2 regions of the Pseudoalteromonas thalassia genome follow, and region 1 is predicted to be linked to the other one. Evidence: predicted binding sites of a transcription regulator. Region 1 holds the regulator's gene; the other holds the start of a gene.

What was found. The regulator LexA, encoded in region 1, represses DNA repair genes until DNA is damaged. The targets are predictions, from matches to a motif close to TACTGTATNNNNATACAGTA.
Positions count from the first base shown of each region.
Region 2: the regulator LexA is predicted to act here: its motif matches at 2,718-2,737, upstream of uvrD (DNA helicase II).

Region 1 covers NZ_JBMMUE010000014.1:28,361-36,152, forward strand. The annotation lists gene hmpA (NO-inducible flavohemoprotein) at 1-899, shown strand, start outside; gene AAEU31_RS15640 (hypothetical protein) at 939-1,313, opposite strand; gene AAEU31_RS15645 (S41 family peptidase) at 1,303-2,928, opposite strand; gene AAEU31_RS15650 (endonuclease) at 3,029-3,682, opposite strand; gene AAEU31_RS15655 (VOC family protein) at 3,798-4,151, shown strand; gene AAEU31_RS15660 (hypothetical protein) at 4,126-4,851, opposite strand; gene AAEU31_RS15665 (hypothetical protein) at 5,010-5,390, shown strand; gene AAEU31_RS15670 (PaaI family thioesterase) at 5,398-5,835, opposite strand; gene lexA (transcriptional repressor LexA) at 5,996-6,613, shown strand; gene coxB (cytochrome c oxidase subunit II) at 7,051-7,792, shown strand, end outside.
Region 2 covers NZ_JBMMUE010000009.1:181,130-188,921, reverse strand. The annotation lists gene AAEU31_RS12640 (GNAT family N-acetyltransferase) at 1-510, opposite strand, end outside; gene uvrD (DNA helicase II) at 488-2,653, opposite strand; gene AAEU31_RS12630 (hypothetical protein) at 2,913-3,137, shown strand; gene AAEU31_RS12625 (YacL family protein) at 3,261-3,629, shown strand; gene AAEU31_RS12620 (peroxiredoxin-like family protein) at 3,662-4,291, opposite strand; partial or broken gene AAEU31_RS12615 (dUTP diphosphatase) at 4,425-4,565, shown strand; gene dut (dUTP diphosphatase) at 4,758-5,213, shown strand; gene AAEU31_RS12605 (abortive infection system antitoxin AbiGi family protein) at 5,402-6,091, shown strand; gene AAEU31_RS12600 (hypothetical protein) at 6,270-7,127, opposite strand; gene AAEU31_RS12595 (hypothetical protein) at 7,235-7,792, opposite strand, start outside.

The DNA of each region.
Region 1 (7,792 bases):
ATATTTTGCCAGAGCATTACCCTATTGTTGGTGGGCATTTGATTGCAACTTTAAAAGAGTTACTGCCTGAGCAATTTACCCCTGAGGTCGAGTACGCATGGAGTGAAGCTTATTCTTTATTAGCGGATGTATGTATCACCGAAGAGATGGCGTTATACCAAACGACCAAAAAGGCGCCGGGAGGCTGGTTCGGTACCCGTACTTTCACCATTACAGAAAAACGGATGGAATCAGCGCAAATATGTAGTTTTACATTAACACCTGTCGATGCAAAACCTGTTGTGGCGTATTTACCGGGTCAATATTTAGGGATAAAAGTAACGCCAGCAAACAGCGACTTAACTCAAGTTAGGCAATACTCATTGTCGCAACAAAGTAACGGTCGAAATTATCGAATTAGCGTGAAAAAAGAAGGCTTAGTATCTAATTACTTACATAGCTTAACAGAGGGAGATGAGGTAGAGGTTTACCCACCCGCGGGAGACTTTGTGCTTCGCGAAATTGATTTTCCTGTCGTGTTGATTTCGGCAGGTGTTGGTCAAACCCCAATGATGGCCATGCTCGAGACATTATTAAGTAATCAACATAACCAGCCAATTCATTACCTGCATGCTTGTGACAGTGAGACGCAGTTTGCCTTTAAAGAGTATTTATTAAAACAACAGCAAGCGCACGCTTCATTACATTGTGTTACTTGGTTTAAAGATGGCAAGGGGGGAGATTTTGCGGGTTTGATGGATGTAAATCACATTGCTGCCAGCTTACCAATTAGTAAAGGTGATTTTTACCTGTGTGGTCCAATCGCATTTATGGCAATGATAAAAGAGCAGCTACTTAGTTTAGGGGTTGCAAGTGAGCGAATTCATTATGAGGTGTTTGGCCCCCATCAACAGTTATAAAACAACGAAAGGCGCAGTGTGTTACTGCGCCTTTATTGTCTATTCTGCTTCACATTCTACATTTGGTAGTGGTACTCGCAGCTCTTTTTTGGGGTAGTAAAGCTGACATTGCTCGCCCGCCTTTTGCAACACAAACTTCTCAGAAGGAATTGAATGAGCGCCCATAATTGGCAAGCCATCAGGCCCTTTATTTGTTCCATGATCTATCAATAGTTCAGCACTTTTAGTAAACACGTTATCAGCTAAAGTAACCAATGCGCCCCCTTTAGCTGATTGAATCGCTTGTTGTATTTCAGTGATTACGCCAGGATTTACGCGCGTTAACGTGGCGTTTTGTGGCTCCTCTGCTTGGGTGCTTTTACAGCCCGTTAAACTCACTAATAGTGCGCAAGTGAAAAGTGCTTTATTGTTCATTGTTGTCGTCCTTAGCCGGAGATGGACGTGTTAAGTCCATGTTTTCCTTATAAAGCGGTTGTTTATAAGAAAGTGGGATTCCACTGGCTTGTTCTGCTTGAGAGGCAAAGCTTGGTTGTTTGATGCTATTTGTTTGTACAACAATTGGACAGCTGCCATTCTCAATATGATGTATTGCTGTTGAAAATAAGCGTTCTTGTGTATCACCTAGTTTGTTATCAAAATCATCAGCAACTACGCAGCCTTTAACATCTGCATCAAACTGAGGTGAAGGAGTTGGTTTAAAACCGTCAGCATATTCCCCAAAGCCTTTATCATTAGCTCCAGAGAATTGGATAGTGTAGTAAGTGGTGGCGCAATTATGAGTGGGTGTAAAGCCATAAGGCTTGCCGCAGGTCGTATCACCAATAAGTACGACTTCTGCATCTATACCTTTTAAACCATTTATAAACGCTTCTGACGCAGAACAAGTTCCTGCTGTACTTAGTACATATACTTTAGATAAGTTGAGATCAGGAAGTCGGCTATTGGTTGTTTGAAATGTAGAGTAATCTATTTCACGGTCAATAAATGGGTAAGGAGCCTCTTGTGGTTGCTTGTCGTTTTTGATGGTTTGATAGTAGTAATAGTCATCAGTATTAGCTGGGCCGGCAACCATGTAAGCAAGCTGAGATGATAACGCTAATAAGCCGCCACCATTATACCTAAAGTCAATTACTAGCTCGTCAATGTTATCGCTTTTAAACTTGTTAACAGCGCTTATCAGCTCTGGTTGAGCAATACTAATAAAACTATTAAATTGCATATAGCCGACTTTTGTACCATTGGCGGTAGTGATGGTATTAACATTCTGAACAGGTGTTTGCGCGATATTGCCCGCTACAAGTGTGAATGATTTTTCACTGCCATCGTTACTGCGCACAACAAAGTTATGCGAATCACCCGCTGTTGGTCCAAAAAGCGCTTCATTTAAAATATCTACGCCTTCTTGGGTATTAGTGTTAATACTAACGCCATCGACCATTAAAATAGTATCACCGCGCTGTAATCCGACATTTTTAGCTGGTGAATCATCTTCTAAATAAGCAATACGTAATTCACGAGGGGGGACATTGCTTAAAAATGCCCAGTTAATACCGTAGCCAGAAACCACGCCTGATTGTGCTTCTTTATAGTACTCTTCGGTTGGGCGACTGAAGTGGAAGTTATCTTTATATGCCCCTGAGTCAGTTGTTTGATATGTTTTTAATTGCGCAAAATAAGCGGCGACAGAGTTGAAGTTGTCTGGGTCGTTATCTTCAATCTCATCGTACCAAAGGTAAGTTTCATCACTCCATGAACGTAACCACATTTTTTCTGTAAACTCACTGCCAGCAGTATCTGGGTAAGGTCTATTATTATTGTAAGGGTCATTGCCTGTTCGAGGAACCGCACATTGGTTTTTAAATTCACTTGATGGGGCGAAAACTCCTGCCGTCCAAGATGGCTCAGAAGTTGTTGGCGGTGGCGGATTAGTTGTACTATCAGACGAGCCACTTCCTCCTCCGCATCCTGTTAAAGAGAAGCCAGACACTGCCAGAAACACCGCTAGAGCAAGTTTATTACAATTAAACATATGAATTACTTTCCTGTAAATATTTGCTTAAAACGTATCAATAACTATAGCCCATAGCAATAGATAGCCGCCCCTTTTTTATGAACATTATTGCTCTAAACTAGAGTGCTTTACGGTCATTTACTTGAGCCACTTCAAGTCGTTGCCATGCCTCGAATAGCTGTCGTTGTTTATTTGAAATTTTTAATCCGTAGGTTTGCTGCATGTAGAAATAGGCATCAGCAATACGTTTTCGTGCATAAATAGGAGGCTCAAACACCCGTTGCTTAAAATCTATTTTAATAGGACAAGCACCGTATTTAGGACTATGGGATGTGACTATTCCATAGCGAAAATTAGAGCGATCAGCGTTGATTTCACCTATTGCAGGTGCCAGATTATTGATATCAGCTTCCATTTTTCGGAACTTTTCGCTGACTTTTCGGCAATTTTTGCGTCCGCCGTTCTGCCAACATTGTAACTGATGGCCAAATTCCCACGCAGGTACTATGTGCTCCCACTCAATTCGTTTTGCGCGAACATTTTCTTTGCCTGAACGTGTCATTGCATTTCGAGGTATATAGCCACATCCATTAGGATCTGGTACGAGTTTCTTACCTTGGCGTTTTATGTCACATCCACAGTAAAGGCTTTTACTATTGTCTGGTAGGGTTTTTATTAAGTGCTTTTTGGCACTAGAAAAGCTTGAAAATTGCTCTGCATTTACAGAGAAATTGATTATTAAACAAAGGGTAAAGTAGAGAAATAAACGCATATCCATCACATCAGTGAACTACAGGAAAGCTCATTTTAGAGTGACTATTCTAAAAGGAAAAGTTTTTCAACTCAGCTATAGTTGTTAGGCCGTTTTCATTAAAGGAATTACTACTATGTTACTAGGTGCTTTTTCTGTGAGTTTAAATGTAAAAGATATCCATGCCTCTAAGCTGTTTTATGAAAAGCTGGGTTTTAAAGAGTTTGCCGGCGAAATAGAGCAGCATTGGCTAATTATGAAAAACGGTGAACATTTAATTGGTTTGTTTCAAGGAATGTTTGATAAAACCATGCTGACCTTTAACCCCGGTTGGGATCAAAATGCTAAAACGTTGGCTGAGTTTGCTACTTTTGAGCAATTAGCTCTGCATTTTCAGCAGCAAGGTTTAGCAATACAAAAGGCCGGTGAAGCGAGCTTTATTATCACCGACCCAGATGGCAACCCTATTTTGATAGACCAACACGTGTAGCTGGTTTTTTACGCTTTATACGAACGTTTTGCAGTAACAAAATAATTCCGGTAATACAAAACAGCACGCTGGTGGCTGAGAAGCTGATAAGCAGTGGGTTATTAAAGTTTTCTCGCTCGTCGTAATCCATAATATGCAGCATCCAGAAAAAGTCGAAAATACGCCACAGGGTGCTGCGCACAGTGATGACTTTACCGTTTTGGCTGTCTAAATATATGGTTGTCGCAAGCCAATCATCGAAACGAACTTGCCATATGTTTTGTTTATGTGCAGCTTCGCGGGGGCCTTGTTTTAATTGCTGTACTTGCAAAACATTGGCATCAATCAGTAAGTGTGCTTTGGCGTTCGCGATAATTTCAGCCTCACTGGGTTTTGCCATGGGAGCTCCAGTATGACCATTAAAGCTGACAGTGCTTTGCTCAGTAGTAACTTCAATGGTTGGTGCATTTAAAAAGTGACTATAGTTAATCGCTTTTATTTGTTGAAATTGGGCGGTTATCCGATCAACTGATGCTGTGTAATCAGCCATCATAAATGGATTATCTAAACTGCGTTTTGCTAAATGTTTACCATGGACTTTTTCGAGGGGGAGTGAACTCATTACTAAGCCTCCCGATAGCCATAGAAGTAGTTGAATGGCTAGCAGATAGCCAAGCCATTTATGCCCTTTGCGAGCATATTTGAACATGCGTTTATTCATCATTACTCCGTTATTATTGTTGTATGGGAGCTATTTTAGGCTGTTTAACTGTATTGCCAATGCGGCATAATGTCGCATTAACTGTATTCTAGATTTGGTATATATACAAAACTGAGTTAAAGTTTCAGTCGATATCAATAGAGGGTAAAAACGAGAGTATGTCGGAAATTCAATTTTTAAATGTGGATCTGGAGCTTGAATCAAAGCACGATATTAGTGCACTTGTTGCTGATTTAAAGAAAAATGCCATGGTTTTACATTACGACCAAGATGAATACCGTCAACTAGCGCGTATTGAGGCTGCTGCTGATATCAGTACACCAGACAAAGCGATTAATCAGTTGTGTGAATTAATTGAATCGTGTTCACGAAATGCTCTTAAGCAGTGGTTATCGTGCTCTAAACGTACATTTGATATTGGCTTTGAATCAGGCGTTTCACCAAAATGTTTTAATCAAGCCCTGCATGCTGATACTTTGTTGCGTATTTCAGCGATTGGCGCAGGGGTTGAAATTACGATTTATCCAGTCGAAAAATAGCCTGAGCTTAGCGCTCTACAACAGCTGCGGTCATTCTTGATACGCAGCAAAGCTCTCCTGCGGCATTGGTAATTTTAATATCCCACACTGAAGTGCGCTTACCTAAATGAAGAGGCTTTGCTGTAGCCGTTAATACACCCTTACGAGATGCTTTCATATGGTTGGCATTAATTTCTTGGCCAACAGCATAAAATTTATTGAAATCAACCACAAAGTTAGCCGCATAGCTTGCCACTGTCTCGGCTAACACAACGTTCGCTCCGCCATGTACCATGCCCATAGGGTTATGATGCTCAGGAATGGCAGGCATAGTCGCCACTAAATAATCATCACCAATTTCATTCACCTCAATGCCCATGGTTTTCATTAAAGTACCTTGCCCGGTGATCCCTTGCTCTAAACTTTTACAAAGCTCTAGTGTGATTGGTTGATGCCAAATACTCATTGTATTTCCTTGCGTGCAAATTAAAAATAATACCTTATGGCATCTTTATACCTGGTTCAATGTTAGTTTTGTAGCAATATGATGGCGTTAATTTAAATTTGCGATTTTCAGATAACTGTATATACTCACAGTTAAATGTACTGTATGGAAAACCAGTTGTATGCGCCCATTAACAAAACGCCAATCGCAAATTTTAGAACTAATTAAAGTCTTTATTAAAGATACAGGCATGCCACCTACGCGTGCTGAAATAGCTCAAACATTGGGTTTTAAAAGTGCCAATGCTGCCGAAGAGCATCTAAAAGCACTGGCAAAAAAAGGCATGATCAAAATGAAGCCTGGGGCGAGTCGTGGTATTCAATTAATTGAAGAAGACGAACCTGAGCAATTAGGTTTACCTTTAATTGGACGAGTTGCAGCGGGTGAGCCCATTTTGGCGCAAGAACATGTTGAAAGTCATTGTCAGGTTGATCCTTCACTATTTAAACCTGCGGCTGACTTTTTACTGCGTGTAAATGGTATGAGTATGAAAGACATTGGCATCATGGATGGTGATTTACTCGCAGTACATAGAACGCAAGTTGCTGAAAATGGTCAGGTTGTTGTTGCTCGTGTTGATGAAGATGTAACTGTTAAGCGTCTTGAAAAAGCTGGGCGTAAAGTATTTTTACATGCTGAAAACGAAGAGTTTTCGCCAATTGAAGTTGATCTTGAGCATGAATCTTTCAATATTGAAGGGTTAGCGGTGGGTGTTATTCGCAATGCCGACTGGATGTAACTGTTTCTAAAATAGTGCACCAAATTGCTGTAATTTGGTGCGTTGCTTGTTTTTTATTATTTAGCATTGATTTGTAAACCCTTACTCTTTGTATAAAGCCTTACATGGCGCAGTTTTTCACTCTTTTTTTACTCTCACTTTGCCTCTCATTTTAAAATAACGCGCTGATTATAGTTGTTATTTTTGCACCAAAATAAACATTTATTACTACTAAAACTTGCTTATTGCTCATTTTTTAACTAATTGGTTAATACAGTGTATTAACACCTGATTAATAAAAATACACTCAAATGTGCTAGGTGTTAAACATAGGGTTGGTATCATCGCTGGGTCAAAATGATACGTAGTCGCTCTGAACAATAAAAAAAACGAATGGGCACCTTGTTGTATCGCCTTTTCGCTTTGCGTCTTGCAATAGCATTAAAAGGAGCCGTCACATGGGTAAACTGCGTTATGCCTTGTGGCTTATATTACTCGCACCTGTGCAGTTAGCATTGGCAAATAGCCAATTTAATATGCGTAAAGGGGTGACTGATATAAGTAATAGTGTTTATGAATTACACATGACGATATTTATTATCTGTTGTGTGATAGGCATCATCGTTTTTGCGGTGATGTTTTGGGCTTTGATCCACCATCGAAAGTCGAAAGGAGCCAAGCCTGCACAATTCCACGAAAGTACCAAGGTTGAAATTCTTTGGACTGCCATACCATTTGTGATCTTAATCGCCATGGCAATTCCAGCTACAAAAACACTGATAGCGATGGAAGATGCTTCTAAAGCCGATATTACAATTAAAGTAACGGGCTCACAGTGGAAATGGCATTACGAGTACATGGGCGAGGAAATTGCTTATTACTCAATTCTATCTACTCCAAAAGATCAAATAGATAACCAAGCTGACAAAACAGAACATTACTTACTTGAGGTTGATAAGCCTTTAGTACTTCCTATCAATAAAAAAGTTCGTTTTCTAATGACCTCAGATGATGTTATTCACTCATGGTGGGTGCCTGACTTTGCGGTTAAAAAAGATGCGAACCCGGGCTTTATCAATGAGGCATGGACACGCATAAATGAGCCAGGCATCTACCGGGGTCAGTGTGCTGAGTTGTGTGGTAAAGATCATGGTTTCATGCCTGTTGTTGTGCAAGCGTTGCCTGAAGACGAATTTGCTA
Region 2 (7,792 bases), on a different contig from region 1:
TTGCTGAAAATTTATCTCAGCAGTTGCTGGTGATACTGATTGGTAAGCAGGGAGCGAGTGCTCAGTAAAATAATGTGGCTGCAACTTTAGCTTGGCGAATAAACGCTGATTAAAAAAGCTGTGTTGAATCACTTGGCCATAGGAGGTAATACTTGTGAGTGCAGGATCTTGCCAATTACTGTCATCAGGCAGCAATAGTATCAGTACACCTCCTGCTTTTACGGTGCCTGCAAGTGCGGCTAGTTTATCGGCATATAAGCCGCTAAAACCATCAAAAATTGCGTATTGAAACTCTTGACCAAGAATTTGGTGAGCATGTTTTGGAAACTCACTATTTGCTAATAATGAGCTGCTACTGAAAACATAGCTATTTTTAAGCGCTAATTGGTTTGCAAACTGATAGCACCAAGCTTCGCTTCCTTGCACTATGACAAGCTGGCGATGCTTTGCAATCACCAGCTCGTTGCACAGTGCTGTTAAATACTCATTATAAGGCTTGAAGTCTTGCATACTGTGTTACAAGCCATTTACTGCCTAGGTCATCAAAGTTCACTTGAATACGTGACTGTGCGCCGCTACCTTCGTAATTGAGTACGGTTCCTGCACCGAACTTAGCGTGTAATACGCGTTGCCCCAAGTTAAAGCCGCTATCTTCAAATGCGGCATGTGTTACTGATGGACTAAAACGACCTGCTGCAGGCGGTCTTGAAACCTGTGTTTTAATACGAATTTCTTCGATGCAATCTTCAGGCATTTCACGTAAAAAGCGTGATGGGCTGTGGTATTTTTCTTGGCCGTATAAACGACGACTTTCTGCGTGGCTAATGTATAGTTTTTCCATGGCGCGAGTCATACCGACATAACATAAACGGCGCTCTTCTTCTAAACGGCCAGACTCTTCATTACTTTGTTGAGATGGGAACATGCCTTCTTCAACACCAACCATAAATACCAACGGGAACTCTAGGCCTTTTGCTGAGTGCAGGGTCATCATTTGTACCGCGTCTTCGTGCTCGTCAGCTTGACCTTCGCCAGATTCTAGAGAGGTATATGCCAAAAAGCCCTGTAGTGGCGAGCTGAACTCTTCATCTTCAGGGAGTTCATATTGACCACAAGCACTAATAAGCTCTTCTAAGTTTTCTACCCGGGCACGGCCTTTTTCACCTTTTTCAGCTTGATACATTGCCATTAACCCAGAGGTTTGAATGGCGTATTTCGCTTGTTCTTCTAAAGTGAGATCGCTGATCTTATCTTCGATATGCTCAACAAGCTCTAAGAATTTAGTGACGGCACTCGCTGCACGGCCAGATAAATGCTGCTGCTCGATAATAGCTTTTGCGGCATACCAAAGTGGCAATGATTCATTGCGCGCGCAATCACGAATATGGCTTAGTGTTTTATCACCTATGCCACGGGCTGGGGTGTTAATAACGCGCTCGAAAGCGGCATCATCTTGACGGTTACCCACTAAACGTAAATACGAAAGTGCATCTTTGATCTCTTGGCGTTCGAAGAAGCGCATACCGCCGTAAATACGGTATTTTAAACCTTCTTGTAGCATCGCTTCCTCGAGTACACGAGATTGCGCGTTGTTACGGTATAAAATCGCGGCATCTTGTAATGCATTACCTGCATTTAGCCAGCTACGCAGTTTGCTGCTGACAAAGCGCGCTTCGTCTAATTCATTAAACGCAGCGTAAACAGAAATAGGCTCACCATCATTGCCGTCTGTCCAAAGGCTTTTACCCATGCGTTCTGCATTGTTTTTGATCAGCGCATTTGAGGCTTTCAAGATGGTTGCCGTTGAGCGGTAATTTTGTTCAAGGCGAATGGTTTCGGCTTCGAAGTCAGTTAAAAAGCGTTTGATATTTTCAATTTTTGCGCCACGCCAGCCATAGATACTTTGGTCATCATCACCCACAATCATAATACTGTTCGTATTACCCGCGAGTAGTTTTAACCAAGCGTATTGGATTGTATTAGTATCTTGGAACTCGTCTACTAGCATGTGAGCAAAACGCTGTTGATAGTGACGTAAAAGTGTTGGGTGGTTCTTAAGTACTTCGTAGCAGCGTAGCAGAATTTCGGCAAAGTCGACCAAACCTGCGCGGTCACAAGCCTCTTGATATGCAGCGTAGACTTTCAGCATCATCTGCTCATTAATATCATAGGCTTGAATGTCTTTAGGACGTAGACCTTCATCTTTTTTCGCGCTGATATACCAACCAAATTGTTTTGCTGGCCACTTTTTATCATCGATGTTCATCGCTTTAAGCAAGCGTTTGATCATACGTTGTTGATCGTCAGAATCTAAGATTTGAAAGCTTTCAGGCAAGTTCGCTTCACGGTGATGGGCGCGTAAAATGCGGTGAGATAAGCCATGGAAAGTGCCAATCCACATACCGCCAACCGGTGCTTTTAAGGTTTCTTCTACACGGGTGCGCATTTCTTTCGCGGCTTTGTTAGTGAAGGTTACCGCAAAGATGCTGTATGCAGAAGCTTGCTCAACTTGCATGAGCCATGCGATGCGATGAACAAGTACTCGAGTTTTACCAGAACCCGCACCTGCAAGTACTAGCATGTTTTGCAATGGGGCTGCGACTGCATCCCGTTGTTTATCATTTAAGCCATCGAGTAATTCAGAAACGTCCATCGTTACGCCTTTTCAATCTATAATGGGTGGAGTATAACAGGTGTTTATGCAAGGCTAAATAAAATACTGTTTTTATAAACAGCTATTTTGGCAAGTCATTAAAATTACGATATAAAAATTGTGAATTTGACCGATTTTTAGCAAAAAGAACTAAAATAAAAATAACGCTACTTTTTAACACTTTGATTTGTAAGTCATAATAAGTTGGCATAAAGTGTGTTTATAAAAAGTATAATCATTAAAAACTACAGAGGTTAGTATGGCAGAGCAAGGTTCTGGCGGTAATGTAATCGCAGCAATATGTAATATCTTTTTTCCTGGTTTAGGGCAATTGGTACAAGGTCGTTTAATGGCGGCCATTGCATTCTTTTTAGCATGGGTGATTAGTGGTGCACTAATATATGTTGCAGTAGGTTTTATTTTACTGCCAATCGTATACCTATGGGCGATTATTGATGCTGCACGCTTCAAATCGCGACTCTAGCTATTTTAAATAGCATAAATACGAGCGCCCGCATGGGCGCTCGTGTTGTTTTAATCTTGCAAAACTCGCCACGTCTAGCTGCAAACGGTATAATTAGCACATAACGTATTACGAGTACCCTTCATGGAATATCAATTTATCCGCGACCCAATTAGCGGTTTACGCATTAAAATTTCCTCTGAACATGCCGTCATAGGCCGTTGGCTAAACGAAGAAGTCGGTAAAGAAAAAATCGCGATGGTGCAAGCGTTGATCTCTGCGGTTAAGAGCAGCAATGAGCCATTAACTTTACAAGGTCAAGAAATTGATTTGATCTTAAGTAAAGATGAAGCGTTATTCGAAGCACATGCATTACATCAAGACAACGAAGACCTAGTTGCCTATCAAGATGATGATTTAATGCTTGAAGAAGAAGGCCTCTGCAGTGGCTGCGGCTTTGAAGACTTTGTTGATTTAATTGAATCTTGGCAAGAGTTTACACAAGGCCGATAAGCAGAAACATGTTCTGCTTATCGGTTGCCAATTTATTGCTCACTCACTGATTTAACAGCGGCTAGTAATAAATCTTCTGTTAAGCGTACTTTGTAATTTGGGTTAGCGTATTGAAAATGAACTAACCCATTCGTGTCTATCACGAATACTGCGGGTACTGGTAGCGCGACCTTCGCCTCACCCTCTAACGAGACAAAGTTAACCCCAAGCTTATTACGGTAAATCTTTGCTGTTTTGTCATCTAAATAAAACGCTAGACCTAACGTTTGCGCCAAAGTGAGGCTGTCGTCAGAAAGCAATTGATAGCTAGGAGCTGTAATTTTTGTTTCAGCGAGTTTTTCAGGGCTGTCTGGCGAAACGGCAATTAATTGCGCGTTTAAATCTGCTAATTCTTTCTCAATTTTTTGTACGCTAGCCAATTGCTTTGAACAATATGGGCACCAACCGCCACGATAAACAATGAGCACCGTGGTTTTTTCTTTAAAGCGTTCAGTTAAAGACACTGTTTTGCCGTATTGGTCTTTTAATTCAATATTTGGCACCGTTAATCCTGGTAATAATGGACTGACTCGCTCAGCAGATTCTGCAATATTGGTCGCAGTTGCAGCGATAACTTGGCTTGATAGTACAAACAACGCGCTAATGAGTAGAGATTTAAACATGGGCTTCCTCGGTTATTTTTTTCAACTGCAAAGATGACCTGATTGTTGCGGGATTTATTTCATCTTTACCTACATCAAACTCAAATTTAACTGTAGTATATAGGCAAATAAAAAATGCAAGTTGGGATAAAGAATGTCTGCTAATTTACAAAAACTCGTTGTTATGCTCGAGATGCAAAATGCGATGAATACCAAAGTTCATGAGCAATGGTTTAGCCAAGGTTTTGAATGGTATCGTGCAATTTGGGTTGAGTGTGCTGAAATGCTTGACCACTTTTAGTCAATTAATTTTTTGCTAAAAAATGAGTGTTTTTTATTTTTATCCTGATTTTGTTGATATGTAGAGCTACTTATTAGCTCTTATCACTCATTTTTTACCCACTCATTTTTTGGTGCTTCACAGCCTAAATCAAACTATCATGTTCACTAGATTATAGTGATTAAATTCAGAATAAACGAGATACTAATGAAAAGTGTAGAAGTAAAAATTTTAGACCCTAAAATTGGTAATGAAATACCATTACCAGCATATGTGACCGATGGTTCAGCGGGTGTAGATTTGAGAGCGTGTATTGATGAAACAATTACAATTGTGCCAGGTCAAACAGAGCTGATTCCAACAGGAATAGCTATCCATATGCAAGATAAAAACTTGGCTGCAACGATTTTACCACGCTCAGGTCTAGGGCATAAGCACGGTATTGTGCTTGGTAACTTAGTTGGTTTGATCGATTCTGACTATCAGGGACAATTGTTTATTTCTGTTTGGAATAGAGGTGAAACTACTTTTCAGATAGAGTCTGGTGACCGAATTGCTCAACTAGTTTTCTTACCTGTTATTCAAGCACAATTTGAAGTAGTTAGTGAATTTACCGAGAGTGAACGTGGTGAAGGCGGCTTTGGGCATTCTGGAATTAAATAAATAAGAAATGCTCAAGGTCATTTTGATAACCTTGAGCATTAATGAACCAGTAATAGTTGCATGAAAAACTGTAATAGGTTCTATGTTTAATTTAGTGTTCTATACCCAATAAGCAACGCTCTTATATTTACTCCTTTTCTCTTTAGTAGACCTCATTTATCAACTCTAATGCTAATGATGGAGCTAGCGTGATAATTCATTTCACTAGGAAATTTGAGTACCTTCAATCTATATTGGCCTCCTCTTCATTCAAAGTAATGTATTGCGGTGAGTATTTCGGCGATAAAACTGGCAAGGTAATTTCTAGAGCCGCACACCCAATGGTGTCTTTTAGTGAATATCCTGATAAAGAACTTCATTCAAAATATGTCACATATGGGGGCTACGGCATCGCTCTCGAAAAAGAATGGGCCACTAAAAATGGGTTGAGTCCAGTCAGCTATGTAGAGAAGAACTCGCCTGCCGCACAAGGTCTCGTTGCCTTATTAAAAGCTCGTCAGAATCATTTAATACCCAGTTCTTTGCGTTTACCTATTATTCAATTGAAGTGCTTCACAAAGCATGTTTATGGTTACAACAGTTATTTCAAAGAGCATGGGTTTGATTTCAAGGCGGAAAATGAGTGGAGATTCGTTCCAACTCGAAAGCAAATAGGTGGGAACCGAATATCAGAAAACTTTTCAACTTATGAAAAGAACCGTGATAAATACAATAAACGGCTAGAGAAGTATCCCTTGCGATTCGAGTTATCTGATATAGCTTTTGTTTATGTAGAATCAGAAATAGAGCGGCAGAATGTTATCTCTGATTTTGGTCTTGAAGAATCCAAGGTCAAAATACGACCTTGGAAAGAGAAAAGTAGTAGCCTAAGCAAGTAGGTTAACTTGTGTTGCTATAAATTTATTGAATAAGTCTTAACATAATCTGTCAGATTTTATTTTTAGGTTTTGATCAAATCTCATAGTCGTATGTCTGCCAACAACACTTGGCTAAACTTGAGCGGAGCGAAACTGATCCAACTTTCTTAGTTTCGTTTAAATTGCTTGTAAAGCTTTTTTAAAGATCAACAATAGTTTCTTCGCCTTCAAACTTCTCGTCAATTCTAATTCTGCACACCTTGTGTATTAGGAAATCAATACCTTTAAAATGGCTTGAGATAGTATCTGAAAAATATATTTCGAGCGCAGGAGTTGAATTAAAGTAAATTAATTTGCTATCGATTTTATGTTCTATATTTAAGTCTGGAATTTTCTCGACAACACCCCAAAAGCTAGATTCTATATAACAACAGTTAATATTAAATCCTAGCTTTGTACCAAGTGAGTCAATTGAATATGCTTTGGCAAAAGCTGTGTTCATTTGGAATTCCGATGGATTGTACAAAAAATTCTTGTTTAACAAAGCCTTTCCAAAATCGCTTACATTATCTTCATTATGTTGAAGAATTGCATTACCAGTAAATAGAGTTGGTGAATACTGCACTCTCTCTCCGCCAGCTAAAATTGTACGGAAACCATACCCCTTAGATTTAGTTAATTCGACTAGTGATCTATGCGCAAAAAATAAATTTCGTAAATAAAAAACAAATGTTGCGCAATTAGTATATTCAGGCTTATCTAGATCAACGGTGCGAGAGACGCCATCATTTATAATTAGAATACTTTCGTAAGGCATCGGCTCAACGCCAACCAAAAAAGGATGACCAGCTATCTGATAGACCGTACTTAGCAGCTCAAGCATTCCACTTTTTTGAAATTCGATTAAGTCCCACGCACACTTTTCCAACGCAGAACCAAATCCACAAACGTCCATCCATGCAGAGATGCACGGCTTTACTTCCAACTCACCTGCTTTAGACTTCTTGGCCCAAGCTACTGAATCTAGGTACTCCTGTTTTTCCCAAGGTGTAGTCAAAATATCTCCAAGTTAATATGAAAGCCTAACGCTTGCCGTAAACGGCGTAAAATAGTTAGGCTAAAATTATCTACGAAAGAGCATAAACCTGCTGTTTTATGGCCTTATTATGTCCCTGTTGACTTATATTCGTTTTTTACAATTTCTTGTGCTTGGGCGGTCGCTTCGCTTGCTGAAGCAAAATCTTGTTTGTAGAAATAGAAGAATGCGGCATTGTACCGTGCAAGCTCAATAAAAATGAAATTGTTGGTTGAGTGAAAAAAGTTAAAATCAGGGTTCGTTGTACGTATTATGCACAATGAATTATGCCTTGAGTTTTTCGATTTTACACTAAGTGCTTTTAAGGCATTTCTCAAATTTGAGAATACTTTTGATGGACTTTGATCTACTGGGCCTTGAAACATTGCGATAGGTATTTTCCCAATATATGGAATGTAGTCTGAACCTTGAACCCTGTTTAAGTTTCTTCTTAAATCTAGAACGTGAAATTTGTATTCAATAGTTTCAAGCCAGAGAATGATTTTGTCTATATCATCATCGGAGAAATACTCATGGCGTAAATCGGTCGCCTCAAACTTGTGTTTAAGGTGCCTTTCTAATTCACCAAGAATATTATTGTTACAGTCTCTACAGGCTGGAACTGTTGTCTTGTTATAGGACTGAGC